Regions from separate parts of the Thermoanaerobacterium xylanolyticum LX-11 genome, predicted to be linked through region 1. Evidence: riboswitches for the same ligand, from Rfam matches in the RefSeq annotation. Region 1 holds a riboswitch; each other region holds the start of a gene.
What was found. Region 1 has a riboswitch for S-adenosylmethionine ahead of THEXY_RS03725 (methionine ABC transporter ATP-binding protein). Riboswitches for the same ligand answer to the same signal wherever they lie in the genome.

Region 1 (4,481 bases):
TGTCTTGCCTTACAACTAACACATTAGCATAAGGAGAATTTTTGTCCTCCATAAAAATTGCATCCTTTAAAGGATTTAAGTTTGCCTCTAATGCAAAATTAGTGTTTATAATGGCCAAATCTACATCTTGAAGTGTCCTTGGAAGCTGAGGTGCTTCAAGCTCTACAATCTTTAAATGCTTTGGATTATCCACTATGTCTCTCGGGGTTTGTGTAAGACCATTTGGATCTTTTAACTTAATTAACCCTTCTTTTTGCAGTAAAAGCAGCGCTCTTCCTTCATTTGTAGCATCGTTTGGAACAGCCACTGTTGCACCGTCTTTTAGTTCATCTTTTGACTTAATCTTTTTTGAATATGCCCCCATCGGTTCTACATGCACTTTGACTAATGGCACCAATTTTACATTGTTTTTCTTCTCAAAGTCCTCAAGGTATGGAACGTGTTGGAAGAAATTTGCGTCGATTTGCTTGTCGACAAGTGCAGTATTTGGCGTCACATAGTCGGTAAATTCTTTTATTTCAAGGTCTACGCCTTCTTTTGCAAGAATAGGCTTTACTACATTAAGTATTTCTGCATGGGGGTTTGGTGTTGCACCAACGACTATCTTCGTCATTTTAGTAGAGCTATCTGTGTTTGAGTTTGCATTAGATGTAGTAGATACGTTATTTGATTTTGTGCATCCTGATAAGATAAATGCAAATGTCAATATGAGAGTGAGAAATAAAAATGATTTTTTCATCACATACCATCCTTTCATCTTTTATCAACTTTTTTTGCAAGATAATTTCCAATTCTTTGTACAATTTCTACAAAGATTATTAAGACTATGATTGTAGCTATAAGCACATCTGTCTGAAACCTTTGGTAGCCATATCTTATAGCCAGATCTCCTAAACCACCTCCTCCAATAGCACCTGCCATAGCAGAATACCCTAAAATATTTATAACCGTAAGAGTTATTCCCAATATAAGTGATGGTAATGATTCTGGAATCATGACTTTAAATATTATCTGTGGTATTGATGCACCGACAGATATAGATGCTTCAATGACACCCCAGTCTACTTCTTTAAGAGATGATTCTATGACTCTTGCAACAAATGGAGCTGCAGCAACTGACAATGGTACAATAGCAGCAGTAGGCCCTATAGTTGTGCCAACAATAAGCCTTGCCAATGGGAAGATTGCGATTATGAGGATTATGAACGGCACTGACCTCATGACATTAATTACAGTACCTAATATCTGATTTAACTTTAGGTTTTCCTTTATATGGCCTTTATCTGTTATGACGAGTATTATGCCGAGAGGCAGTCCTATGATTACTGAGAAAAGTGTTGAGAAAAATACCATGTACAAAGATTCCCAAAGAGGCTCCTCCATAAGTTGCCACAAGTTTAACAGATACTGCAATGTATTAGATGACACCATTTTTAAGCACCTCTATTCTAAGACCATTATTTTCTAAAAATTTTATCGCATCTTTTATGGAATTTTGTTCACCGCTTATTTTTATTAGGAGATTTCCTACTTGTGAGTTTTGCACTCTTTCGATATTTCCTGAAATGATATTCACTTCAACATCGAAATTTTTTATCATGTGAGATATGACAGGCTGGTTGCTGCTGCTGCCAAAAAACGATAATCTTAAGACTTCCTCGTTTGGGTTATCGTCATCAAGCAATATGTCTGGTGGAAGTTCAGCTATCATATCTTTTAAAAATCTTTTAGATGTTTCTGTTGAAGGGTTTGAAAAGATGTCTATTACATTTCCTTCCTCGATTATTCTGCCGTCTTCCAAAACTGCCACTTTGTCGCACAGATTTCTTATGACAGACATTTCGTGCGTTATTACCACGATTGTAATTCCATATTGCTTGTTTATGTCCTTTAAAAGATTTAAGATGGATTCTGTCGTTGTAGGGTCTAAAGCGGATGTGGCTTCATCAGATAGAATTATGTCTGGATTGTTTGCTAAAGCTCTTGCGATTCCTACCCGTTGTTTTTGCCCGCCAGATAGCTGTGCAGGGTATGCGTACTTTTTATCTTTTAAATCTACTACATCCAGCAATTCATCAACGCGCTTTTTTATGGCAGAATCGCTGACTTTCGAGATCTTAAGAGGAAATGCTATGTTCTCATACACTGTAGAGTTCATCAAAAGATTGAAATGCTGAAATATCATGCCAATCTTTTTTCTCATATTTCTCAGTTCTTTTGGCTTTAACTTTGTCATTTCTACGCCGTTTATCAGTATGCTGCCAGATGTAGGTTTTTCCAACATGTTGATGCACCTTATCAATGATGATTTCCCGGCACCGCTTAGACCCATTATGCCATAAATTTCACCATCGCTTATAGTTAAGTTGATGTCCTTTAAAGCTACTACATCTTTTCCGTTTGTGTTGTAAACTTTGCTTAAGTTTTTTATTTCGATCAAATCATTTCACCTTCTTTTCGCAAATTTAATTTAAAAAAGCAATAAAAAAAACCTCCAATGAAAGAGGTTTTGTCCTCTCTCATCTCTCAGCAATCGCTGCAGGAATTGGCACCATTGCACATACGTGCCGGTTGCCGGGTTTCATCGGGCCAGTCCCTCCACCTCTCTAGATAAGAGAATAATTTCGTTTTTAGTTGTTAAAATGATTATATAGGATGGATGTTGAAAAGTCAAGCAAAATTTTCATGCGACAATATTAAATTTTTGTCATAATAAATCTGACAGCGTGTTCACAAGTTTGTGTTGATTTAATTAATAAATTGATTATAATTAAGATGAAAGATAAGTTAACTTATTAATAATTTGTCATAGATGAAAGGACAAATATCTATGAAAGAGTTAAGTAGGCGCCAATTAGAAATCTTCAAAAAGGTTCTTTCAAAAGAAGTTTCCAGTTTGGACGATATCGTCATTTTGTACAAGTTAAGCAAAAGGACTGTTTACAGGGAAATAAATACAATAAATGAATATATAAAAGAATACAATTTGAGGCTTAAAAATGACGGTGGAGCATTAGTCTTAGAAGGAACTGATAATGATATCGAAAAATTCAAATTCGATGTAATAGGTTATAGGCCAAGCATTGACGCTGATAAAAGGCGAAAGCTGATACTGTCTGAGCTTTTGCAGATGAAAGAACCTGTAAAACTTGAGTACTTCGCTAAAGAATACAATGTGACTACCGCAACAATAAGCTATGACATTAAAGAGATCGATAAATGGCTAAACAAGCAAAATGTTACAATTGTAACTAAGCCTGGTGTTGGCATATACGTAAAAGGCGATGAAAACAATATAAGAAGGGCTATTATAAATTTTTTGTATGACAATGTAGAGACAAAAGACCTAATTGAGTTTTTAAATAAGGGGTACAATAATATAAACAAACTTAGTGAAGACATAAATGACAGGCTGCTTAGGCTTATAGACTATGATACGGTTTTAAAGATAGAGAAGGCTATACAAAAATTGGAGAAATCCCTTAATTACGAATTAGCAGAAAGCTCGTACATGGGGCTTACAGTGCATCTGGCATTGGCGCTAAAAAGAATAAAAGAAGGCGAAAAGATAAAAATAGGTAATGAAAGCCTTTATGAGCTTAAAAAGTCGGATGAGTTCGAATTTGCAGAAATGCTTGCCAGGTTTTTGGAAGAAGAATTCGACATTTCTATTCCGGAAGATGAAATCGGTTATATAACGATTCATCTACAAGGAGCAAGGTACAGGGCAAATACCGAAGACGTAAATGACGAGCTGCTAAATGAAATACTGCAGGAAATGATCAGCGTTGCAGAAGATGAATTTGGCACTGACTTCAAAGATGATATGATGCTTTTAAGCGGTTTAAAGACGCACCTAAGGCCTACTATCTTTAGACTTCGCATGGGTCTTGCGATTAGAAACCCGCTTATAAATGACATTAAAGAACGGTACAGCAGTTTATTTGAAAAATGTATATCTATTGCAAATGTGATTAAAGACAAGCTTAATGTTGATGTGCCTGATGATGAGATAGGATATATTGCGATGCATTTTGGCGCATCCATAGCAAGAAAAAGCGATATGACGAAAAGGCACAATATTTTAGTCGTGTGTGCCAGCGGCATAGGGACATCGAGGATGCTTCTATCTAAGCTCCAGATGTTTCCACAATTAAACATTGTAGATACGGTTTCCAGTTTGAGGGTTAAAGACTTTAAAGATAGAGATGATATTGATTTGATAGTGTCTACAATTCCGCTGGACATAAAGGGCAAAGAGACTGTAATAGTCAATCCGTTGCTTTTAGATGAAGACGTAAAAAAGCTGAAAGACGCTTTAAATACAGATTTTATAATGGACTTTTCAGAGAAAAAAGTCAAAGTCATAGGCGACAGATACAAAGAATTAGAACACATTGCGTGGTATGGCAAAAGGATAATTGAGCTGTGCGATTCCCTTAAGCTTAAAGATGTGTATGGCAAAAACTCAAAAGCTATCA
Region 2 (4,481 bases), 130 kb from region 1:
CTACAGGCAGACTTGAATACTATGAAAATCTTAAAGCATCGATACCTGAAGGCTTAATTGAGATGTTGAAAATACCAGGTCTTGGACCTAAAAAGATAAAAACATTGTATGACAAATTGGATATAAAGACGGTTGGTGAATTGGAATATGCCTGTATTGAAAATAGACTTGTTGAATTACCTGGATTTGGTGAAAAAACACAGAAAAAAATCCTTGAAGGTATACAATTTATAAAACAGTTTAGTGGTAAGCATCTATTTATGGATGCATATTTAGAGGCCACATCATTAAAACAATATCTTGTTGATAGTGGATTGACAATAAGATGCGAGATTGCGGGAAGTTTAAGGCGAAGAAAAGAAACGGTGAAAGACATAGATATTCTTGCTACGTGTGACAATCCTGAGAAGCTAATGGACGTATTTACAAAATATGAAGGTATAAGGGATATTGTTGCCAAGGGAGAAACCAAGACTAGCGTAATATTGAAATCTGGCATAAATGTAGACTTAAGGGTTGTTAAAGATGAGGAATTTCCATATGCATTGCACCATTTTACCGGTAGCAAAGAGCACAATACAGCTATGAGGCATAGGGCAAAGCAAATGGGAATAAAAATGAATGAATATGGACTATTTAAAGATGATTTGCTTGTTAAATGCTATGATGAAGACGACATATTTAAAAGTTTAGCTCTTCAATATATTCCACCGGAACTTCGAGAGAATATGGGTGAAATTGAAGCAGCAGAAAAAGGATTACTTCCCATATTAATAGATGAAAAAGACATCAAAGGGGTTTTTCATGTACATACGATATACAGCGATGGTGCAAATACAATTTCTGAAATGGTGAATGCTGCACGAGATTGCGGTTATAAAATTATTGGTATTACAGATCACAGTAAATCTGCATTTTATGCAAATGGACTTAAAGAAGAAGATGTTTTAAGGCAATTGGATGAAATTGATGAATTGAATAACAAGTATAGTGATATAAAAATATTAAAAGGCATAGAATCTGATATATTAAAAGATGGTTCACTTGATTATGACGAAGATATATTGAGAAGACTTGACTTTGTCATCGCATCTGTTCATTCTAACTTTAAAATGACTAAAGACGACATGACAGAGAGAATAATAAAAGCTATAAAAAATAAATACACAAAAATCATTGGACATCTAACAGGGAGACTTCTCCTTGCAAGAGACGGTTATGACATTGACGTGTATAAAATTATAGATAGTGTTGCTGAATACGGGAAAATAATTGAAATAAATGCAAGTCCATACAGGCTTGATTTGGATTGGAGATATATAAAATATGCAAAAGAAAAAGGTGTAAAATTTGCAATTTGCCCAGATGCACATAGGATAGAAGGACTTGATGATATGAAATATGGCATCGGCATTGCACGTAAAGGTTGGCTTGAAGCGAAAGATGTGATAAATACGTATGAATATGACGAATTAAAGAAGGTTTTAAAATAAAATTCCAAGAAAACCTATTGACATTAATGATTTAAAGTGTTAATATAGTTTAAAATACAAATTGAATATGAAACCTCTTATCAAGAGTGGTGGAGGGACTGGCCCGATGAAACCCGGCAACCGGCATATATAATGCGTCTGGTGCCAAATCCTGCAGGGAAACCTGAGAGATGAGAGGAGCGGCGCAAACTTAGCCCTCTTCTACATCGAAGAGGGCTTTTAATATACCAAAATGAAAAGAGGTGCATTATAAGAATCAATTTAATTTGTTTATTTAAATTAAAATTATATAGAGGAGAGATTTAGATGAGTGAAGAAAGAAAATTAAAATTTGACACATTGCAGGTGCATGCGGGGCAAGAACCAGATCCAACTACAGGTGCAGTGGCAGTGCCAATTTATCAAACATCGTCATATATATTTAAAGATACTGAACATGCCGCTTCTTTATTTAGCCTTAAAGAACCAGGTAATATTTATACAAGAATTATGAATCCCACCAATGATGTATTTGAAAAGAGAATAGCAGCCTTAGAAGGTGGTGTTGGTGCTGTTGCGACAGCTTCTGGCTCTGCTGCTATAACATACTCGATTTTAAATATAGCAAGTGCAGGTGATGAAATAGTATCTGCCAGCACATTATACGGAGGAACATACAATCTTTTCGCTTTAACGTTGCCTAAACTTGGCATTAAAACGACATTTGTAGATCCAGATGATCCAGAAAATTTCAGAAAAGCAATAACAGACAAAACAAAGGCATTGTATATAGAGACGATAGGAAATCCCGGGATAAATATACCTGATTTTGAGGTTATAGCAAAAATAGCCCATGAGAATAAAATACCGCTAATTGTAGACAACACATTTGCAACGCCATATCTCTTCCGTCCGTTTGAATACGGGGCAGATATAGTAGTACATTCAGCGACAAAATTTATAGGAGGCCACGGAACATCAATAGGCGGAGTAATAGTAGATTCAGGAAAATTTGATTGGGCAGGAAGCGGAAGATTCCCTGAATTTGTAGAGCCAGATCCCAGCTATCATGGAATCAAATATGTTGAATCATTTGGACCTGCCGCATATATCACAAAACTGAGAGTACAGCTTTTAAGAGATACTGGTGCATCTTTAAGTCCATTCAATGCATTTTTATTTTTACAAGGATTAGAGACTTTGTCATTAAGAGTCCAAAGACATGTGGAAAATGCACAAAAAGTAGCAGAATTCTTAGCAAGCAATCCCAATGTGACGTGGGTAAACTATCCTGGACTTAAAGAAAACAAATACCATGAGCTTGCAAAGAAATACCTGCCGAAGGGTGCAGGAGCGATATTGACATTTGGAATAAAAGGTGGAATAAATGCTGGAATCAAATTCATAAACAGCCTTGAATTATTCTCATTGCTGGCCAATGTTGGTGACGCAAAGTCTTTGGTAATTCATCCAGCAAGCACGACACATTCGCAATTAAGCGAAGAAGAATTATCATTAGCAGGTGTAACCCCTGACCAAATAAGACTTTCAATAGGCATAGAAGACATCGACGACATATTGTATGACCTTGATCAAGCACTTAAAAAAGCAGCAGAATAAATATTATAGAGCTCTCTTCAGAATAGAAGAGAGCTTTTGATATTGCAGTACGGTGAAATATATTGTATAATCTAATTGAGAATGAATTTCAGAATCAAAGAATTGTAAAAATTGAATTTGCTTTTCTTATGGTTTACTGAGGTTAAGAAAAATTTATGCAGAAGGGGTGCTTAAATGCCTTTGAACGAAAACGAACATACACTATCTCATGAATTTGAAGGATCAAAAAAGAATAAATCTACTATTCTATTACTACTTGCAACAATAGGCCCAGGGCTTACTGTTATGTTAGCAGATACTGATGCAGGATCTATTATAACATCGGCACAGTCGGGTGCTAGATGGGGTTATAGCTTGTTGTGGCTGCAATTTTTGCTTATTCCAATTTTATATTTTGTGCAGGAGCTTACAACACGTATTGGAATAACGACTGGTAAAGGGCATGGCGAATTGATCAAGGAAAAGTTTGGTGCAGGTTGGGCATGGTTTTCAGTTTTAACACTTGTGGTTTCTGCTATAGGTGCTTTAGTCACAGAATTTTCTGGTATTGCCAGTGTTGGCTTATTGTTTGGCATACCAAAGTGGATAAGCATATCACTTGCATCAATCTCCTTAATATTAATAACAGGCTTTGGACGTTATACTATTGTTGAACGCATAGCTATATTTATCGGATTATTTGAACTAAGCTTTATACCAGCGGTTATACTAGCACATCCCGATACTTCGTCAATAATAAATGGGATTATCGGACAGAAGCCTTTCTACGATGAATCTTATAGGCTTCTTATAGCAGCCAATGTTGGAGCCGTAATAATGCCTTGGATGATATTTTACCAACAAGGCGCTGTGATAGACAAAAAATTAACAGAAAAATCGATAAGGTTTAGCCGCATTGATACTGCTGTCGGTTCAGTTGTAACTCAGATAATCATGGCGGTTGTACTTGTATTAACGGCTGCCACTATTGGACGGATAAATCCAAATGTTTCACTTACGAATATTCAGCAGATTGCTGATTCACTTATACCATTTGTAGGTCAGGTTGGTGGCAAAATCTTATTTTCAGCAGGTATTATCGGTGCTTCTTTGATAGCAGCTGTTGTTGTTTCATTGGCAACTTCATGGTCGTTAGGTGAAGTTATGGATTTTAAGCGAAGCCTTAATTCATCATGGAAAGAAGCTCCGATATTTTATGGATTATATGCTGCAGGTATTATTGTTTCCGCCATTATCGTCTTATCAGGAGTACCCCTTGTAACATTGACAATTTCAGTTGAAATAATGAATTCATTGCTTTTGCCAATTGTCCTCGGATTTTTGATAGCGCTTGGATGGAAGGCATTACCTGAAAAATATAAATTAAAAAATTGGGAAAAAATCGTACTT
Region 3 (4,481 bases), 1.2 Mb from region 1:
CTCACCTATTCCAACAAAAGGCATATATCCTACAACGGTGATAGTGTCATTTTTCGAATTAAGTTCTAATACAGCATACCCATTTTGTTCATTTTTAAAAATTATCTCCTCAACTGTACCTATTATTTCAACCATATCTATCCCTACTTTTTTATTTTCTATCTTTAATTGTATATTATTTTCATATACATTTGAAGCACATATCATATTTTCTCGATTTTATACTTTATATTTACAATTTCTTCGTACAAAAGGGCTATATCTGCTTTAGTTGCTGGAAGGTTGTACATGGATCTGTCGCTTTCAAAATTTAATGGACTTAAATTTGCAAAAAAAGTCTTTATCATTGCAGCATTTCTCAAATGTTTTTCAATTGTCGATTTCTTTTGATATACTTTTATCTTGATGTTGCCAACATTTACAATGCAATACGTAGAATGCTCCTCAATCTCATTTATTTTCTCATAGCACACATATCCGTAAGATACATCCTTTGCTACTTTTGGAATCCTCGATTTTAACTGTACAAGCGTAAAGTTGCCAGCTAAAGGAATTGGAAAATTATTTTTTATGCCAAGGCTTTTGGCGTACTTTTCTTTCATGGCACTTAAATCTACAGCATACTTTTTCAAAGTCCTCTTTAGACAACTTTTGACACTGGATTTTATACGCAATACATCGCCATTTAAGTCTATTAATTCTGTTCCATCACCGTAATCATCAAGATAACAAGGCAATATGGCAATGTACACATCAGGTATATCAAAATTCTTCATCTCCATTACTCCTTTACGAACTAATGTTTGTACATATTATATATTATAACAACTTTAAAGTCAATATATGGATAAAATTTTAAATAATTTTTCTGAATTTTTTTTTTTTTTTTTTTTTTTTTTTTTTTTTTTTTTTTTTTGAATTTTATTACAATGCATGAAATTATTGACTACTCCAAAGAATTATAATATAATATTAATTGTCGAAAAAAGGGGAAAAATGAGATGAATTATGATGAAGAAAAACTGATGTCGCATCTTTTGATTTCGCTAAGAAACTACCATTACGAAACGTACAAGCACAGCATCAGAGTCGCAAAATTGTCATACAATGTAGCGAACATGATGCGACTTAACATGAAGGAAAAAATAGCAATATATAAGGGTGCATTACTGCATGATATAGGCAAAGTGATGATTCCAATTAATATTCTTGCAAAACCAGACAAACTTACAGAATTAGAATACGACGTCATGAAATTGCATCCCATATACGGCGCCGATATACTTGAAGCCTTGACCCCACTTTCATACTTGACGTCTACTGTGCTATATCATCATGAAAGGCTTGATGGGACAGGTTATCCTTATGGTTTAAAAATCATTCCATTTGGTGCACAGATTGTAGCAGTGTGTGATTCTTTCGACGCAATGACAAACGATAGACAGTATAGAAAAGCCAAAAGTGCTATTGAAGCGATACAGGATTTGAGAGAGTGCGATGCAAAATACAATCAGATGCTTGTTTCAGCATTAGAAAACGTGATTAAAACAAATGCAAAAGTTTTTGGAAAAAATAGAGAAAGCAATGGAATAGCCATCTAATTTATGCTATAATAAAAGTAGCGGAGCGTACAATTTTTATAAAAACTGCGGCTATAAATATACATAAACGCCGCAAAGCCCGGAGTTTCCTCCGGGCTTTAAAATTATTATTTATTAAAAGCAAGTTTTTTCAATATTTCAGCTCTGTCAGTTCTCTCCCATGTAAGGTCAAGATCTGTTCGGCCAAAATGTCCATACGCTGCAACTTGTCTATAAATAGGCCTTCTTAAATCAAGATCTCTTATGATAGCAGCAGGTCTTAAATCAAATACCTTTTTGACTATTTCAGATATCTCTTCATCAGATATCTTTCCAGTGCCAAAAGTATCTACATTGACTTCTAATGGTGTAGCTACGCCTATAGCATATGCCAATTGAACTTCACACTTTTCAGCAAGTCCAGCAGCTACAATGTTTTTCGCTACATACCGTGCAGCGTACGCAGCAGATCTGTCAACTTTCGACGGGTCTTTGCCAGAAAAAGCACCACCGCCATGTCTTGCATATCCACCATAAGTGTCGACTATTATCTTCCTTCCTGTAAGGCCACTGTCCCCTTGCGGTCCACCAACTACGAATCTTCCTGTCGGATTTACATATATCTTCGTATCTTCATCAATAAGCTCTGGTGGAACGATAGGTTTTATTACATACTCTTTTACATCATTTTCAATCTTATCATGATCAACGTCTGGCGAGTGTTGTGTAGATACGACGATTGAATCAACTCTTTTTGGTACGTCATCAACGTACTCAATCGTCACCTGTGTCTTGCCATCAGGTCTTAGATAATCTAAAGTGCCATTTTTCCTTACCTCTGCTAATCTGCGAGCAAGTCTATGGGCTAATGATATTGGAAGAGGCATAAGTTCAGGCGTCTCTGTACATGCGTATCCAAACATCATACCTTGGTCTCCAGCACCTTGTTCTTCCAGCTCATCGTGGGAGATGCCTTTTTTAACTTCCAGAGCCTTATCAACTCCCAATGCTATATCTGGAGACTGTTCATCTATTGATGTAAGCACAGAGCATGTGTCAGCATCAAAACCGTATTTTGCCCGCGTATACCCTATCTCTTCTATAACCTTTCTTGCAATTTTGGGTATGTCAACGTAGCACTTTGTGGATATTTCGCCCATTACCAATACCATACCTGTCGTGACAGCAGTCTCACAAGCTACCCTTGCATAAGGATCATTTTTTAGGATCTCATCTACAATAGCATCAGATATCTGATCGCAAATTTTATCTGGATGTCCTTCAGTAACTGATTCTGAAGTAAAATACTTTTTCATCTGTATCCTCCTTTTTAAATCACATAAAAGACCTAAAACAAAATAAAACCTCTCCAAAAGAAGAGGCACATCCACCCTCATCTTTCAGAAGCAAACTTCTGCGAGAATTAGCACCTTGTCTTAAGACAGGTTGCCGGGCTTCATAGGGCTCTTCCCTCCACCTCTCTTGATAAGAGTTTCACTTATTTAACTTAAAATATAATATCACAGTACAAAAAATAAGTCAATTAAAAATTAAAAAGTGCTTGATGACAATCAAGCACTTTAAAGTTAATATATGATAATGAAGGGGTTTTATGCCTTTTAGAATACAACAAACTTATCTCTTGGTGCTCCACATACTGGACATTTTTCTGGAGCTGTATCAATTGCCGTATACCCGCAAACTGGGCAAATATACACTTTAGATATAGCTATGTCTTCATTTTTAAGTGCCGCTGCTTTTGCATCTGTATACATCTTAGCATGTAACTTCTCAGCTTCAAGAGCATAGTTGAAGCTTTTATCTGCAGATTTCTCCTCCTGCAGATCTGCTACAGCTTTATATGCTGGATACATTTCTTCTACTTCAAACGTCTCACCTGCTATTGCCTTGTCAAGATTTGCTACTGTGTCTTTCACTTCGCCTAATGTCTTGTAGTGATTTGTAGCATGAACTAATTCGGCGTAAGATATAGCTCTAAAAAGCTTTGCTATGTTTGGCTTACCCTCCTTTTCAGCAACATCAGCAAAAATTTGATACCTCATGTGAGCCTGGCTTTCACCTGCGTATGCATCGCTTAGATTTTTTGTCGTCATTTCTCTCATTTCAAAATCTCCTCCTTCTTTAATCTAATACTTTGTCCCCTGGTTTCCAACCTACAGGGCAAGCATGACCTGTTTGAAGTGCATTAAGCACTCTCAATATTTCATCGACATTTCTGCCGATTACTGGCTCATGTACAACTTCGTAATCAACATTTCCCTCAGGATTAATGATGAATGCAGCTCTCAATGCTATACCAGCATCTTCAATAAGTATTCCATACTGCTTTGTGACTTCTTTGTTGTAATCAGATAAAAGCGGAAAATCAACACCACCAAGACTATCTATCCATGCCTTGTGCGAGTAAACGCTATCTGTGTTAATACCTAATAACTCAGCATTGAGCTTGTCAAATTCAGGTTTCATCCTGTTAAACTCAGGTATTTCTGTTGAACATACTGACGAAAAGTCAAGTGGATAAAAGAAAAGTACTACCCATTTACCTTTATAATCGCTTAAGGATATTTGACCTTTTGTGCTGTCTAACTTAAATTCAGGAGCTTTCTTACCTACCAATGACATATGTACCCACCTCTCATCTATTTCTAATTAATCATCACATCGGATAAACTATTAATATTTTATTTCTATTAATAACTATTTTCCCTTCACAAGTATTATTATACATCAATTATTTTTTATGTCAATAGGATTTGGAAAATATTTTATCGATGTCTTTGAAAATCGTTACGATGAGGAAATATTGAAAGGCAAAATAAAAAAAGGCCACTTAGCCTTGTATCCATGGTGGAGGGAGATGGATTCGAACCATCGAAGGCA

Region 2: it holds a riboswitch for S-adenosylmethionine, as region 1 does, so the genes downstream of both, THEXY_RS03150 (homocysteine synthase) here and THEXY_RS03725 (methionine ABC transporter ATP-binding protein) in region 1, are expected to answer to the same signal.
Region 3: it holds a riboswitch for S-adenosylmethionine, as region 1 does, so the genes downstream of both, metK (methionine adenosyltransferase) here and THEXY_RS03725 (methionine ABC transporter ATP-binding protein) in region 1, are expected to answer to the same signal.

Annotation. Positions count from the first base shown of each region.
Region 1 covers NC_015555.1:762,269-766,749, forward strand. Annotated here, with positions in the region: gene THEXY_RS03715 (MetQ/NlpA family ABC transporter substrate-binding protein) at 1-739, opposite strand, end outside; gene THEXY_RS03720 (methionine ABC transporter permease) at 754-1,431, opposite strand; gene THEXY_RS03725 (methionine ABC transporter ATP-binding protein) at 1,418-2,440, opposite strand; SAM riboswitch class I at 2,517-2,617, opposite strand; gene THEXY_RS03730 (BglG family transcription antiterminator) at 2,831-4,481, shown strand, end outside.
Region 2 covers NC_015555.1:633,070-637,550, forward strand. Annotated here, with positions in the region: gene polX (DNA polymerase/3'-5' exonuclease PolX) at 1-1,493, shown strand, start outside; SAM riboswitch class I at 1,568-1,670, shown strand; gene THEXY_RS03150 (homocysteine synthase) at 1,800-3,092, shown strand; gene THEXY_RS03155 (Nramp family divalent metal transporter) at 3,267-4,481, shown strand, end outside.
Region 3 covers NC_015555.1:1,969,611-1,974,091, forward strand. Annotated here, with positions in the region: gene recD2 (SF1B family DNA helicase RecD2) at 1-135, opposite strand, end outside; gene THEXY_RS09640 (hypothetical protein) at 204-776, opposite strand; gene THEXY_RS09645 (HD-GYP domain-containing protein) at 1,002-1,601, shown strand; gene metK (methionine adenosyltransferase) at 1,709-2,896, opposite strand; SAM riboswitch class I at 2,971-3,072, opposite strand; gene THEXY_RS09655 (rubrerythrin family protein) at 3,200-3,703, opposite strand; gene THEXY_RS09660 (peroxiredoxin) at 3,723-4,223, opposite strand; tRNA gene THEXY_RS09665 (tRNA-Tyr) at 4,447-4,481, opposite strand, start outside.